One region of the Flaviflagellibacter deserti genome, then DNA from elsewhere that is predicted to be linked to it. Evidence: predicted binding sites of a transcription regulator. Region 1 holds the regulator's gene; the other holds the start of a gene.
The links. Region 1 encodes PhoB, which activates phosphate uptake and scavenging genes when phosphate is short. Its sites were predicted from a motif close to TGTCATNNANCTGTCAT; they were not measured.
Positions count from the first base shown of each region.

Region 1 (7,849 bases):
AGCGCCTGATCGAGGAATGCAGGGCCTAGCTGTCGGAGATTCCGACATCGGATGGCGACAGCGTGTATTTCCGCGAGCAGAACTCGCAGGTCACGGTAATCGCGCCGTCATCGCCGACCATGTCGCGCCGCTCCTCGTCCGAGAAGCTCTTGAGCATTCCCAAAATCCGCTCCTGCGAGCAGCGGCAGGATTCCCGCACGCCCTGACCATTGAAGACGCGGACACCCCGCTCGTGGAATAGCCGGAACAGCAGTTGCTCGCTGGCGATCGTCGGATCGATCAATTCGTGATCTTCGATTGTCTCGACGAGAGCCTGAGCCTCGGTCCACGCATCGTCATCGTCCGCCGGCGGCATGACGAGGTCTTCCGGCGCATCGCCCGGATGCAGGTCCTGCGTACGAATCCGCTCACCAGCGGCCGGAAGAAACTGCACGAGCAAGCCACCCGCACGCCAGGCATGCGAACCGCCGGAACCATTGCCCCCGAACGCCTCGGCGACAGCGAGCCTTACCCGCGTTGGGATCTGCTCCGACTGACGGAAATATTGGTGCGCCGCCTCTTCCAGGCTGTTGCCCTCGAGCGGGACCACGCCCTGATAACGGTTCATGTCGCCGCCGGCGTCGATCGTCATCGCCAGATGGCCGTGCCCAAGCAGATCGCCCGTCGCCACGCTCGGCATCTCGGCAAGACGATCGGCATCGTATCGTGCATAGGCACGCAGCCGATCAGGAGCCTCGAAGTCGACCACCAGCATGTCGATGGCACCGTTCGAACGGGTCTGCAGCTGGAAGCGGCCGTCGATCTTCAGCGACGAACCGAGCAGAACCGTCAGCGCCACGGCCTCGCCGAGCACCTTCGACACAACCGGCGGATAGTCGTGGCGATTCAGAACGCTGTCGATGGACGGGCCGAGGCGCACGACACGCCCCCGGACATCCAGACCCTCGACCTGGAACGGCAAAATATGATCGTCGGTACTCTCAAGCATCCACGCCTCTAATAAGGGTCAGGCCTGGATCGCGTCGAAGCACCAGGCGAGGACGCCCTTCTGCGCATGAAGCCGATTCTCGGCCTCGTCGAACACGGCCGATTGCGGTCCGTCCATGACCTCTGCGGTGACTTCCTCACCCCGGTGCGCAGGCAGGCAATGCATGAAGATGGCGTCTCGGGATGCCGCCTTCAACAGCTTGCTGTTCACCTGATAGGGCTGCAGCAGGTTATGGCGCCGCTCCTTCTCGCCATCTCCCATCGAAACCCAGGTATCGGTGAGGATACAGTCAGCGCCGTCGACCGCCTCGAAAGCATCGCTGGTGAGTTCGACCGCCGCGCCCTCACCCTTTGCCCAGGCGACAAGCTCGTTGCTCGGGGCGAGTTCCGGCGGGGTAGCAATGCGAAGCGTGAAATCGAGCCGAGCCGCGGCGTGTACCCAGGAGGCGAGGACATTGTTGGAGTCACCGGTCCAAGCGATCGTCCGACCCTTGATCGAGCCGAGCCGCTCCTCGAACGTCATCAGGTCAGCCATTACCTGGCAGGGATGCGACGTCTTCGTCAGGCCGTTTATCACCGGCACTGTGGCATGGCGCGCAAGTTCCTTAAGCGCATCGTGCTTCAGGATGCGGATCATGATTCCATCGACATAGCGCGACATCACCCGCGCGGTGTCCTCGATAGCCTCGCGCTCGCCGAGCTCGATTTCCTTGCCTGTCACCATCAAGGGCGAACCGCCGAGTTCGCGGACGCCGACATCGAAAGACATGCGGGTGCGAAGCGACGGCTGTTCGAAGACGAGCGCGATGACCCGGCCGTCCAGAGGACGGTCCTTCGCGGCCTCGGGCGTCCGGCGGCGGGCTTTCATCGCCTTGCCGGCGTCGAGAATGGTGCGGAGCGTCGATCCAGTGAAATCGGACAGATCGAGGAAGTGGCGGGGAGCAGTCACGGTCGGTCTTTCTATTCAGCCGCGCTGAGGCCCTGAGCGAGCCTCTTGTCGAGAGCGTCGAGGGCTTCGTCCATGCGTTCGACGGCAAGCGCCATCTCGTCGTCGCTGACGATCAAGGGCGGGAGGAGGCGCACGACATTGTCGCCGGCCGGCACCGTCAGCACATGCGCATCGACGAATGCCGAAACTACCTCGCCCGGAGGGATCAGGCATTTGAGGCCAAGCATCAGGCCCTCGCCACGCAGTTCTTCAACGATGTTCGGGTGGCGGTCGACGAGCGCACCGAGCTTCTGCTTCAGCACCAGCCCCTTGCGGCGAACCTCTTTGAGAAAAGCGGGTTCAAGCACCACGTCGAGCACGGCATTGCCGACGGCCATCGCGAGCGGATTGCCGCCGAAGGTGGTGCCGTGCGAACCGGCGGTCATGCCGGAGGCCGCTTTCGCGGTGGCCACGCAGGCGCCGACGGGAAATCCGCCGCCGAGCCCCTTCGCCAGCGCCATGATGTCCGGAGCGACACCCGACAATTCATAAGCGAAGGCATGGCCGGTGCGGCCGATGCCGGTCTGAACCTCATCATAGATCAGCAGCAGATCGCGCTCGTCGCATATCTCGCGCAAACGGCGCAGGAACGCGGCGGGCACCTCGCGAATGCCGCCCTCGCCCTGGACAGGCTCGATTATGATCGCGGCCGTCTCGGGAGTAATCGCGGCAAGCAGAGCCTGCTCGTCGCCGGGCGCGACATGATCGAAGCCCGGGACTTCCGGGCCGAAACCGTCGAGATGCTTCGGATTGCCGCCCGCGGAAATGGTCGCCAGAGTCCGGCCGTGGAAAGCGCCGTTGAAGGCGACGATCCGCCAGCGTTCGGGATGACCCGAATAGCTATGGTATTTGCGGGCCATCTTGATGGCGGCTTCGTTGGCTTCGGCACCCGAGTTCGTGAAGAACACGGTGTCGCCGAAGCTCGCCGCCACGAGCCGCGTCGCCAACCGCTCGCCGTCCGGTATCTTATAGAGATTGGACGTGTGCCAGAGCTTACCGGCCTGCTCGCGCAGCGCCTCGACGAGATGCGGATGGCAATGGCCGAGGGCATTCACCGCGATGCCGGCGCCGAAATCGAGATATCGCTCGCCTGTGACCGTGGTCAGCCACGCTCCTTCGCCATGCTCGAAAGCAAGGTCGGTACGCGCGAAGACGGGAAGCAAAGCGGAGCTCACGGGCGCCTCGGTAAAGTGTGGCCTAAAAAGCGCAGAGGCGCCGCCCAGCAGAGCGGCACCTCCGGAAAGCGCCGATTTTACGGGCCGACCGTGCAGTGTCAATGACGGCTAGAGCCCTGAGTTCTCAGGCGATGAATCGGAATGCGAGCAGAGTTTTCCCGACCTGTGGGGAAAACACCCCGTTCTCCTTTCGGACTCTTGCGGCCGAGTCAGCCGATCATGTAGTTTACCAATCGTTAAGCACGATATCTCGTGTGAGACGGAATTTCAGCTACTATGGACGGTATATCCGGTCCAGGCTTGGTGTTGAACCGGCTGGATCCACCCGTTCGGATTCCGCCTCGCCGATACAATGGAGCCGCGCTGATGAACTGGACGGATGAGCGTGTTGAGCTTCTCAAGAAGCTCTGGAGCGATGGGTTGAGCGCGAGCCAGATCGCTGCTGAACTCGGCGGTATCACGCGCAATGCTGTCATAGGCAAGGTTCACCGCCTCGGCCTTTCCGGTCGCGCCAAGGCTGTTCAAAGCACCGCTCCCCGCCCGCGCAAGCCTCGCGCGCCGTCGCATCCGTCGATGGTTTTCCGCACTGCCGGTGCGACCGCGCTGGCTCCGGTCCGCACGGTCGATCTCGACATCGAGCCGATCATCCAGCGCGCACCGCGCCCTATGCTGGAGCCGGTCTCCTGCGAGCGCGTGACCATCATGGATCTGCGCGAATGCATGTGCCGCTGGCCGATCGGCGACCCCGGCAGCGAGAGCTTCCGCTTCTGCGGAACCCGCTCCAATATGGGCTCGTCCTATTGCAGCTATCACGCGACCATCGCCTATCAGCCGGCGAGCGATCGCCGCCGCCGTGCGGTCGCCTGATCGCAGCGAGCAGAACCAAAAAATAGGCCGCGCGATGCGCGGCCTATTTAGTTCAGAAGAAGATATCAGCAGAAGGCATCAGCCCGCGCGGGCAAAGCGCTCGTCGAAGCTGTAGCCGGAGCCGCGCACTGTGCGGATCGGATCCTGGCGGCGGCCGCGATTGATCACCTTGCGCAGGCGACCGACGTGGACGTCCACCGTGCGTTCGTCGATATAGACATCGTGGCCCCAGACACCGTTGAGCAATTGCTCGCGGGAGAAGACGCGGCCGGGAGTCTGCATCAGGAATTCTAGGAGGCGGAACTCGGTCGGGCCGAGCTCCAGTTCGCGACCGCCGCGGCGGACACGGCGCGTTTCGCGATCAAGCTCGATATCGCCGGCCTTCAGTTGCGAAGCGATGTGATCCGGCTTGACGCGGCGCAGCAGGCTCCGCACGCGAGCGACCAATTCCGGCACCGAGAACGGCTTCACGACATAGTCGTCGGCGCCGGTGGCCAGACCACGCACGCGCTCGGTCTCTTCGCCGCGCGCGGTCAGCATGATGATCGGGAGACGTTCCGTCTCCGGCCGAGCGCGGAGGCGACGGCAGAGTTCAATGCCGGACAGGCCCGGCAGCATCCAGTCGAGCAGAACGAGATCCGGAACCCGTTCACGAAGCCTGGTTTCGGCCTCGTCACCGCGAGCGACGCTTTCGACGTCATAGCCTTCCGCTTCGAGATTGTACCGGAGGAGGAGCGTCAATGGCTCCTCGTCCTCCACGATCATGACCCGTGCGGACATCCTGTTCTCAATCCTCGCCGAACGAGATCGTCGTGGTGCTCGTCAGATCACCCTTCGGACGCTCGTCGATTAACGGCTCGCCGACCGCCAGATAGTGGATCGTCTCGGCGATGTTGGTGGCGTGATCGCCGATGCGCTCGATGTTCTTCGCGCAGAACAGGAGATGGGTGCAGAACCCGATATTGCGCGGGTCTTCCATCATGTAGGTCAGGAGTTCGCGGAACAGCGAGGTGTAGATCGCATCGATCTCGCCGTCGCGCTTCCAGACCTGGAGGGCGCGGGTCGCGTCACGGCGGGAATAGGCGTCCAGCACTTCCTTGAGCTGGCCGAGCACAAGTTCGCCCATGTGGTCGACGCCACCGGCAAGCTTCGGCGGCTGCAGCTGCCCCTCGAGGGCGACCACGCGCTTGGCGATGTTCTTGGCCAGATCGCCGATGCGCTCGAGATCGTTCGAGACACGAAGCGCGGCGACGACCTCGCGGAGGTCGACCGCCATCGGCTGGCGCTTGGCGATCGTGAGAACTGCCTTCTCCTCGACCGCGTGCTGCAGACTGTCGATGACGCGGTCGCGCTCGATGATCCGCTGGGCGGCGGCTAGGTCACGCGACAACAGCGCGGAAATCGATTCCCCGACCAGTTGCTCGGCGAGACCGCCCATCTCCGCGATCATCTCGCTGAGGGACTTCAGGTCCTCGTCGAACTCTTTCGAGGTGTGCTGTGTCATCATAGCGCCGGTTCCTCTAGTGCGGCCCTCTTAAGAGGGATCAATGACGCTTCGATGACATCGAGGGAAGCGCATTTCGCGCCTCCAGTCACTCATCGGCGCGGGTATTCAGAACTGCGGTAAACCGCGCCCCCCCTCCGGAAGGGCTTTCGATCAGGAGTCGACCGCGGTGGCGGGCCATGATGTGCTTGACGATGGCAAGCCCGAGACCCGTCCCTCCCTTCTCCCGACTCTCGCCGACATCGACGCGATAGAAGCGTTCGGTCAGGCGGGGCAGATGCTCCGGCGGAATGCCCGGCCCATAATCCTGCACGGAGATCCGGATCTCCGGTCCGGTTGCGGTGACCGAGACATCGACCCGCTTTCCCGACTGGCCGTATTTGATACCGTTCTCGACGAGGTTCTCGACGACGCGGATCAGTTCATCGCGGTCTCCCGGCACGGATACGGAAGTGCCCGGAAACGACGAACGGATTTCCACGCCGCGCTCGCCGGCCAGAGGCGAGAGACTGTCGACGACGCTGCGAACGATTTCGACGGGGTCGACCGGTGTCGACGGCCTCAAATGCTGCTTTTGCTCGATCCGAGACAGTGACAGCAGGTCGTCGACGAGACGCGACATGCGCGCGGCCTGGCTGCGCATGATGTCGAGGAAGCGCTCGCGCGCCGAAACGTCCGCCTTCGCAGGTCCTTGAAGAGTCTCGATGAAACCGAGCAGCGCGGCCAATGGCGTGCGCAATTCGTGACTCGCATTAGCGACGAAATCGACGCGCATGCGCTCCGCCCGGCGGAGATGCGTCAGGTCGTGCAGGACGAGGAGAACGAATTGCGGATTGCCTCGTTCGCGGTCTGCCTGATCCAGCCAGACAGGCCCGATCCGGGCTTCCAGCCAGCGGTCGACCGGCACGCGATCGGCATATTCCACCGTTCTCGCAGTACCGCCTGTGCCCACCGCACGGACTGCATCCAATATCTCCGGAACGCGCAGGGCGAAGGACACCGGATCACCGGTCCGCAGATTGCCGAAAACATCAATCGCGGGAGCGTTGAACTCATGCACGATGCCGCGAGCCGTCAGCAGGATCGCCGGCTCGTTCAATGCTTCGAGAAGAGCGACGGCCAACGGGTCGGCGTCACGTTCCGTCTGACTGACAGGCACTGTCGCGCGATCGTCCAGCGGGGTGAAGGCCGTGGCGAGCGGCACGGCGATGGCGCTGAGCGCGGCAATCCAGAGCGGAAGTAGCCCGAGGCCCCAGAGTGCCGCGAGCACGACCAGCGCCGCGCCAATAGCAATCCGGCCCCTTTTCAGGCGTCGCAGAAATACGCTTCCTTCCACTGCGTTCGCCTTGCCGTCCCAAACCAACGTCATGGCCGCTTCCTCGCTTTGCTGCGACAGGGGCACGGCCGCGTGACAGTGACATGACACCAGTATTTCCGCCATGTCACAAACGCTCAACTACTGTCGGGGCACCAATCCTTTTGGTCGGCACTTTCAGCGTCTTGCCGCGTTTAGGAACGTCGTTCCAGCGCGGAAGCCCGATGTCTGTATTTCAACAAGGTCGCAACGTCTGGCATGTCGAGAGAGCCCAGCGGGCATCGGTTCTGATCGACGGCGCGGCCTATTTCGGCGCGGTCCGCAGCGCGCTCAGGAAGGCGCGGAAGACGATCTTCATCATCGGCTGGGACATCAACAGCCGGGTCAGATTGGTCGGCGAGAGTGGCAAGGCCGATGATGGCCTTCCCGAGGAGCTCTGCCAGTTCCTCTGCGCGCTGGTCAAACGCCGGCCGGAGCTGACCATCAACATTCTGCTCTGGGACTTCTCGATCCTCTATTCCACCGAGCGAGAGATATTTCCATCCGTCAGCCTCGGTTGGAATATGCCGTCCTGCATCCGCCTTTGCCTTGACGACGCTCTTCCTCTCGGCTCTGCCCATCATCAGAAGCTGGTCGTGGTCGACGATTGCGTCGCATTCTCGGGCGGGCTCGACCTGACCGTCAGGCGTTGGGACACGAGCGATCACAGCTTCGACAATCCATTGAGGAAGGATGCGTCGGGAAGCTCCTATCGCCCGTTCCACGACGTCCAGATGCTGGTGAACGGCCCGGCGGCCCGGCGTATCGGAGAGCTTGCCCGCACCCGTTGGGAAAGAGCGACGTTCGAGCGCTTGCCCGACGTTCACCCGGAAGAGGAGTGCTGGCCCGAAGGAATCCAGGCGCATTTCCGCGATGTCGATATTGGCATCGCGCTGACCCAGCCGGTGTACGATGCCATCCCGGAAGTCCGGCAGGTAGAGCAGCTTTTTCTCGACGCGATCGACCGGGCCGAA
Region 1 is NZ_JBHSJF010000005.1:106,530-114,378, forward strand. Features, by position in the region: gene argE (acetylornithine deacetylase) at 1-29, shown strand, start outside; gene ACFPFW_RS05315 (Hsp33 family molecular chaperone) at 26-988, opposite strand; gene argF (ornithine carbamoyltransferase) at 1,007-1,936, opposite strand; gene ACFPFW_RS05325 (aspartate aminotransferase family protein) at 1,948-3,150, opposite strand; gene ACFPFW_RS05330 (GcrA family cell cycle regulator) at 3,517-4,017, shown strand; gene phoB (phosphate regulon transcriptional regulator PhoB) at 4,096-4,797, opposite strand; gene phoU (phosphate signaling complex protein PhoU) at 4,805-5,524, opposite strand; gene ACFPFW_RS05345 (ATP-binding protein) at 5,610-6,890, opposite strand; gene ACFPFW_RS05350 (VTT domain-containing protein) at 7,061-7,849, shown strand, end outside.

Region 2 (7,849 bases), on a different contig from region 1:
CGGTCCGACAAAGACGCCGCGCCAGAGGTGCATTCCGCCGGCAACCCGAACCCTATAGAAATCGAATGCCGTGCCATAGGCGATCGAAGCTTCGATACGGCGATTGGCAGAGGGCTCCCACCAAAGCTCGCCGATCAGCCGCGCTCCGACACCGGTTCCTGACACATCGTTCTCCGGGTCCTCTACATCGAGGCGATGGTCCTCGACCTCGACACCGGCGAGAGCCGTGACCGCGAGGCCTGGGCGGAGGCGCCGCCAGCCGGCGACGATTTCGCCGAGAGTGACGTCCCCGTGGATGCGGCCGCTCGCTGCATATTCAGAAGCGTAATCATAACCGCCGACACCGCCGGCAAGACGAAGGACGGGTCCGGAAAGATCGCGCGATTTCAAGGCGATGTCGGCACCCGCCCAACTGAACATGGAGACCGATGAGATATCGACGCCGCTGAAATACAGGAGCCGACGGAGACCTCCCCGGGAGGCCGGCTCGGCGGCCAAATCGAACGGGCAGGCAACCATGAAGGCGCACGCAGCCCAACCGCCGAATCGTAGAAACATCGCCACGCCCGCCTCGTGGTGAAGTCAAGTTCGAGGGCAAGCTAATCACAGCTTCCTGTGGCAGGGAAGGTCGAAAAAAGAAAAAGCCTCCAGCGGGTTACGCTGGAGGCCTGTCATGATGTGGCAGGGCTCAGTTGAGGTTGAGCTTGCCGAGGCGGATGAACTGCGTCTCGCCCGAGGAGCCGTCGACACCGTCGTTGTCGGTGATGATCAGCGCCTCGCCCGACTTGTCGATGGCGAAGCTCTCGACCTTGTCGAGAACGTAGCCGTTCGGCTTCTTGAGGTCGGGCAGGAGGTCGCGGACCGTGGTCTTGGTCAGGACCGGAAGCGTGCCGCCGATCGGAGCCGGCGTGACGCCTTTCAGCGAGACCTTGGTCAGCTTCTTCAGCCTGGCCGCGTCGCCAACGAGGTTGTCGCGCTCTATGACGATCAAGCCCCCGTCGACAGCGGTGATCTCGGACAGCCCAACCCAACCGCCTTCGACCTTGTCGAGCGGGTAGTAGACCGCGCCCCAGCTCTTGTCGGAAGGCTTGTAGGCCAGGAGCTTGGTCATGCCCTTGGCATCGTCCTTCCACTCGCGCTGGACGGCGAGCCAGACGATCTGGTCGGCGCCGGTGCCGGTGACCGCGACACCCTCGAAACCGAAGCGGGTCTGCTGGCTCTTGAGCGCGTCCGGCAGCTCGACGATCTCTTCCACGTCGCCCTTGGCGTTGACGCGGATGAGCTGCGAGTTCGTGGCGTTTTCCTTCTTGTCCGGATTGCCTTCGGACGCGAGCCAAAAGCCGCCTTCCGGACGAACCGCGATACCCTCGAGATCGAGGCCCTTGGCCGGCTCGCCGTCACGGGTGACGGTGATGGCGCCGGTGATCACGGCCGGGGTCTTGGTCGTGTCGATCGTCAGGATGCGGCCCTGCGAGTAGAAGCTGTCGGTGACCTCGAAGATCTGGCCCGGGTTTGCCGGATCGACCGCAGCACCCGAAAGAGCGCCCCAGCCGGACGGCAGGCCGTCCTTATCGGCCGAGACGATGGTCGGATAATTCGCCGTACCTTCGGCGCGCGCATAGACAGTGACCATCGAGCCGGGGCCGCCGTCTTCACGGTTGTCCGCCTCGCTGGCGGTCACGAACAGCTTGCGGTCCGGAATGGCCAGCAGGCCCTCGGGACCGACGCCACCCGGCAGCATCTGGAGGAGGGTCGGGGCCTTGCCGGCGCCGTTGTCCTTGTAGACGCCGACGACAGAGGCACGCTCCGCGCCGACGAAGATCAGGCGGTCGGCGCCGAATGTGCCAACCGCGATGCCCTCGACTTCGACGCCCTTCTTGTTGCGCTTGTCGGGGTAATGGCCGATGCGAACCGCTTCGTATTCGAACGAGGCGCCAGACTCGTAATCGACCTTGCCGTCCTTGTTGAAGATCGTGAAGCCGCGGCTGCCGCCCTTCCAGTCACCTTCATTGGCGGTGACGAAGCGGTCGTCGTCGAGCCATTCGACGGCGTCCGGCTCGCGGACGACGTCTTCCGCCTTGCCCGTGAGCGCGATGACGCCGTCCTTCTTGGTGTCGATCTTGTCGAGAGTGACGGAGCCGGCCGGGAAGTGATCGATGACCTTGCCCGATTTGCCGTCGACGACGACGAGGTGGTTATTCTCCTGCAGCGTGAGCGCGATCTCGCCCTTGCCGTTGACGTCGACGAATTCTGGCTCGGCATCGTCGGGAGCGATCGGGGAGAGATTGCGGACGTCGACGAACCTGGTCGAGGTGCAGTCGGCTTCGCCGCCCTTCAGATTGACGATCGCGAGGCTGCCAGACGGCATCTGCGGGATGGCGCCTTCGCTCAGGTCCTCGTCGCGCTCGTTTTCGATCGCGATGGTGAGGAAGGACTTGTCGGCAGCGGCTGCGACCGAGTCGGGCTGGCCGCCGAGATCGCATTTCGAGACGACCTTCTTCGAGGCGATGTCGATCGTGGCCAGGTGGCCGGTCGGGTTCTGCTTGTTCTCTCCGGTGTTCACCGCAGCGAAGGCGCGGTCGCCGACGACCTTGACCGAGGTCGGCTCGCCCTCGAGCTGGATGAAGCCGGCGGCCTTCGGCTGCGCCGGATCGGTGATGTCGACCATGCCGAGCGCCTTGCGCGGGCTGTCGGTGTAGACGAGCAGCTTGCCGTCTTCAGATACGGAGATGATCTCGGAGACCGTCGGCTTGGATTTGTCGGCGTCCGCTGGCAGGTTGTTGACGACCGGGAAGGTCGCGACACGGTTGAACACCTCGGCCGCCACGGCGGGTGTGAAAGCCGTGCTGGCGAGAAGTGCCACGGCGGTGGCCTTCAGGAAATTCGCGCGCATTGAAACGCCCCCCATTGATTGGAACGCTGAGCGCTTATCGAGCGCAAATGACAGGAACGTGACAGTTGGAAAGAAGGTTCGTACGCCATTGTTTTACCTTGACGGCGTGAAGCTTCTCCGACATTCGCGAGCCGAAATGCGGACGTAATGTTTGTCTGTTATAGGCTGCGGTACACACAGGAGACGTTGCGGGTGGATCATCGCGCGCCGCGAACATCGGAAATCATCGCGGCTCTGCCAGACAGTTTCGTGGGCGACTCGCTGACCATCGGCGAGCTGATCGTCGCCTTGCGCAATCGTGTCTTCGGCGTCGGTATTCTGATCTTCGCCATTCCGAACATCTTTCCCATGCCGCCCGGCGTGCCGGCCGCCATGGGCGCGGTCCTGATGCTGCTCGGCGGCCAGCTTGCGCTCGGATGGAATTCGATCTGGCTGCCGAAGAAGTTGCAGAGCCGTTCCATTCCCCGGGAGACGCTGAAGCGGATCGCCGATCGCTCGGTGCCGTGGATTCAGAAATTCGAGAAAATCAGCAAGCCGCGGTTGGATGCGTTCACGACGCCGATCGCGGTGCGCTGGGTTGGCGCGGCGGTCTTCGTCCTCGGTTTCGTCCTGCTGATGCCGTTTCCCTTCCTCGGCAACATTCCGCCCGGCGCGGCGGCCTGCGTGTTCGGTCTCGGCCTCGTCGAGCGCGATGGCCTCATCGTCGTATTTGGCTATCTCGCCTCATTGGTCGCACTCGGGATCACGGCTCTTGCGACATGGGTGCTCTACGCCGGGGCAAGCTTCCTGTTCTTCTGAGGCTTGCCCGAAATGGGCCCAGCTTGTAGCGAACCGGGCATGACGAATTTTCCCAACATCGCACTCCTCGGCACCGGCCTGATGGGCGCGCCGATGGCGCGTCGGCTGCTCGGCGCAGGCTTCCCCGTCACCGTCTGGAACCGCTCTCCGGAGAAGGCGAAGGCGCTTGAGCCGTTCGGTGCCGTCGTAGCGGCGACCGCTGCCGACGCGGTGAAAGCGGCAGAGATAGTCGTTACCATGCTCGACAACGGCGCGGTGGTGACCGACGTGCTGTTCGGTCTGGGCGTAGCCGAAGCGATGCCCGCGGGAGCGGTGGTCGTCGACATGAGTTCGATCCCGCCCGCCGTCGCCCGAGACCATGCCGCCCGGCTGGAGGCGATGGGCAAGAACCACCTCGACGCGCCCGTCTCGGGCGGCACGGTCGGGGCGGAGGCCGGGAGTCTGGCGATCATGGCTGGCGGCAGGGTCGATGTCTTCGAGCGCGTCCTGCTGGTGTTGGCGCCGATGGGCCGGGCTCTGCGCGTCGGACCCTCGGGAGCTGGGCAGGTCGCCAAGCTCGCCAATCAGGCGATCGTCGGGATCACCATCGGCGCGGTTGCGGAAGCATTGCTGCTCGCCGAGCGCGGTGGCGCCGACCCGGCGGCGGTCCGCGACGCCATCCGCGGCGGTTTTGCGGAGAGTCGAATTCTGGACGTCCATGGTCGCCGGATGATCGAACGGGATTTCACGCCAGGCGGCAAAGTGAACACCCAGATCAAGGACCTGGAGACGATTGTTGCCACGGCGAATGAGGTGGGCCTGGACCTTCCGCTCGCGCGCGACGCGCTGCGCCGCTATATCGAACTACGCGACACGATGGGCGGTGGCGATCTCGACCATGCCGCGCTCTTCCTGCAACTCGAAGCGGCGAGCCCCGCCAAACACTAGAATGTGACACTCCAGCGCGTTGGAACCAAGAGACGCGCCTCGGGTTTTCCCTCAAGGTCAACGAACCGCGAAGATGCTCTGATCGGCGAGGTCGATCCACAGCAGCGTTCCATTGACGATGCAGGAGACGCGAGAGGAAGCGCGATGAACATCGCAGAAGCCGCACGGCGCGCCGGGCTCACGCCCAAGGCCATCCGCTTTTACGAGGCTCAGGGACTGTTGCGGCCGAACCGCGCCGCCAATGGGTACCGGGCCTTCGGGGACGCCGATGTCCACACCCTGCGGTTCCTGAAGCGAGCGCGAGATCTCGGCTTCTCGGTCGAGGAGTGCAGGGCGCTTCTGGCGCTCTATCACGAAACCGACCGTTCCAGTGCCGAGGTAAAGAAGCTTGCCGAGAATCGGGTCGCGGAGATCGACCGCCGGCTCGCCGATCTCGCTTCCATTCGTTCGGCTCTCGCGCATCTGGCCGAAACCTGCAGCGGAGAGGACCGGCCGGAATGCCCGATCCTGGAGGATCTCGCGTCAGATGCCGATCAGGACGAGGAGCGCAAGCGGACCCACAATCCGATGCGCCATTCGAGCGCGGCCTGAAGGCAGTGAGCCCGTCGCACCGGGACTCTTACCCCTGACCTCGCCGCTCGGCGCGCGATCATATTTTCAGCGTGCGACGATCGACTCCAGCGCTTCTGTCACTGTGTCGCTGAATTGTCGTAAACTCCCGATGCGCGGGAGCAAGTCGTGGAAACGGCGTTCAAAAGCGGAGCGAGGCACCGGGGCGCGGACACCATTGAGATCGAACTGAGGCTGTTGGCGTCGCCTGACGTGCTGTCCCAGATTTGCAATGCGCCCGCCGTGCTCGAGCGCGCCCGAAACAAGGGCGTCGTGCGGCGGCTTGTAGCGATCTATTACGACACCCCTGATCGCCTGCTCATGCAGGGCGGTTTGACGTTGCGTGTGCGGCGTAGCGGCAAACGATATGTCCAAACCATCAAGTGTGCCTCCGGCAGCGATCCGATGGTGCGCGCCGAATGGGAAACCCACGTTGCGACGATGGCGCCGGACCTGAGCGGTCTGCCCAGAGAGATTGCTGCTCCGTTCGACCAATTCGGCGATGACAATCTCGTGCCGATCTTTGCCACCCGGGTTCGCCGTCATTCGCAAGCGCTCGAATTGCCCGATGCAAAGATCGAGATCGCCTTTGACGAGGGGGTGATCGAGGCCGGCGAAAGACGCGAGCCGGTCTCCGAGATCGAACTGGAGCTGAAGGAAGGCGGTGCAGGTGCGCTCTATGAGCTCGGCCTGTCGCTGCTCGAGGTCGCGCCGCTGCGCCTGTCGGTGCACAGCAAGGCCGAGCGCGGATATGCGCTCGCCTTCGACATGCCTCCCGCAACGCTCAAAGCCGGGCCCGCCGGCATCAGCACCGAGGACACCGTCGACGAGGCGGCGGCCAAGCTGTTTGCGAACTGCCAGCACCATCTGATGGCGAACCTGGCCGCGGCGCGGAGCGGGCAAAGTCCCAACGGCGTCCACCAAGCGCGTGTGGCGCTGCGGCGGCTGCGGACGGCCATCGCCATCTTGCGACGCGAGCTACCGGCGACCTCTCTTCGGGCGCTTGCGGCTGACGCACGGTCGCTGGCCCGGACATTGGGTTCGGCTCGCAACTGGGATGTGTTCGTCACCGAGACGATTGCCGAGATCGACGAAGCCGATCTGCCGGATGTGGATTCCGGCAGGCTGCGCAGCGTGGCCGAACCGTTTCGTGGACGAAGCCATGCAGGGTTGCAGGAAGAACTCGAGAAACCGCAAACCAATCGCTTTCTATTGTCACTCGGCCGGCTGATCGAGCGCCGGAACTGGCGTGACGACGTCGCCAGCGAAACGCCGGCGATCCTGGCCGAGCAGGCGTCGGTTTTCGCCAGCCGCTGTCTGGCCCGACTTCAGCGGAAGGCGATCAAGCAGGGGCGTCATTTTCGGCACTTGCAGCCCGAGCATCGCCACGCACTTAGACTGACCCTGAAGAAGCTGCGCTACGCGGTGGAATTCTTTCTGCCCCTCTACGCGGAACAGGCGCTGGCCAGGAAATATCTCAAACGCCTGTCGAGATTGCAGGACGCCTTGGGCACGGACAACGATGTGACGACGACGCGCACGCTTCTCCGCGACATCGAGGGAAGCACCGCGCATCCCGATGTTCATCGGGCCATCGGCGTGGTCATCGGATGGCAGGGCCGCTGTCAGATCGATGCAACTAAACGTCTGCGTCGACGGTGGCGCGCCTTCAAGAAGGCGACGCCGTTCTGGGCAAGTTGAATGCAAATTTCGTCTCTTCCGCATGCGGAAGAGACGAAACGTCGAGATCAGATGAGCCCGAGCCCCTTGAGGCTGGCATGGCCTGCGCGGCCGATGATCAGGTGGTCGTGCACGTTGATCCCGAGGGGTTTCGCGGCCTCGACGATCTTCTGCGTCATCAGGATGTCCGCGCGGCTGGGTTCGGGATCGCCTGAGGGGTGGTTGTGGACGAGGATAATCGCGGTCGCGGACAATTCCAGCGCTCGCCGCACGACCTCGCGCGGATAGACCGGCGTATGGTCGACCGTTCCGGTCTGCTGCACCTCGTCGGCAATCAGTGCATTCCTGTTGTCGAGGAAGAGGATGCGGAATTGTTCGCGGTCGGCGAACGCCATCGCGGTACGGCAGTAATCAACAACCTTGGCCCATGAGCCGAGCACCGGCTTCTGGGCGATCTCACCCTTGGCGAAACGGCGGGCGGCGGCCTCGACCAATTTTATCTCGGTGACCGCGGCTTCCTTGATGCCCTTCGTTTCCATGAGCAGGACCGGCGGGGCGGCGACGACCTCGGCGAAGGAGCCGAACCGGCGGATGAGCGTCTTGGCCAGCCCCTTTACATCCTGCCGCGGAATGGCGCGAAACAGGATCAATTCCAGCAGTTCATAGTCCGGCAGGGCATCGGCGCCGCCCTCGCGGAAGCGGCTGCGCAGTCGATCGCGATGACCGAGATAATGCGGGGCCGCGTCCTCGAATCCGGATCGCGGCTCCTCAGTGCTCATGCGCGGGCGAGAAGCGGGTTGTCGTAGCCGGCGGGCGACAGGGTGAAGATCTCGACGCCTGTTTCCGTCACACCAATGGAATGCTCGAACTGCGCCGAGAGCGAGCGATCGCGGGTCACGGCGGTCCAGCCGTCGGCCAGAACCTTCACATGCGGGCGGCCGA
Region 2 is NZ_JBHSJF010000006.1:1,578,864-1,586,712, reverse strand. Features, by position in the region: gene bcsS (cellulose biosynthesis protein BcsS) at 1-519, opposite strand, end outside; gene ACFPFW_RS14825 (esterase-like activity of phytase family protein) at 689-2,893, opposite strand; gene ACFPFW_RS14820 (exopolysaccharide biosynthesis protein) at 3,086-3,691, shown strand; gene ACFPFW_RS14815 (NAD(P)-dependent oxidoreductase) at 3,731-4,618, shown strand; gene cueR (Cu(I)-responsive transcriptional regulator) at 4,763-5,209, shown strand; gene ACFPFW_RS14805 (CYTH and CHAD domain-containing protein) at 5,357-6,928, shown strand; gene radC (RadC family protein) at 6,976-7,686, opposite strand; gene map (type I methionyl aminopeptidase) at 7,683-7,849, opposite strand, start outside.
Region 2: a site for PhoB is predicted at 2,941-2,957, ahead of ACFPFW_RS14825 (esterase-like activity of phytase family protein). Genes of this name have one in related genera too.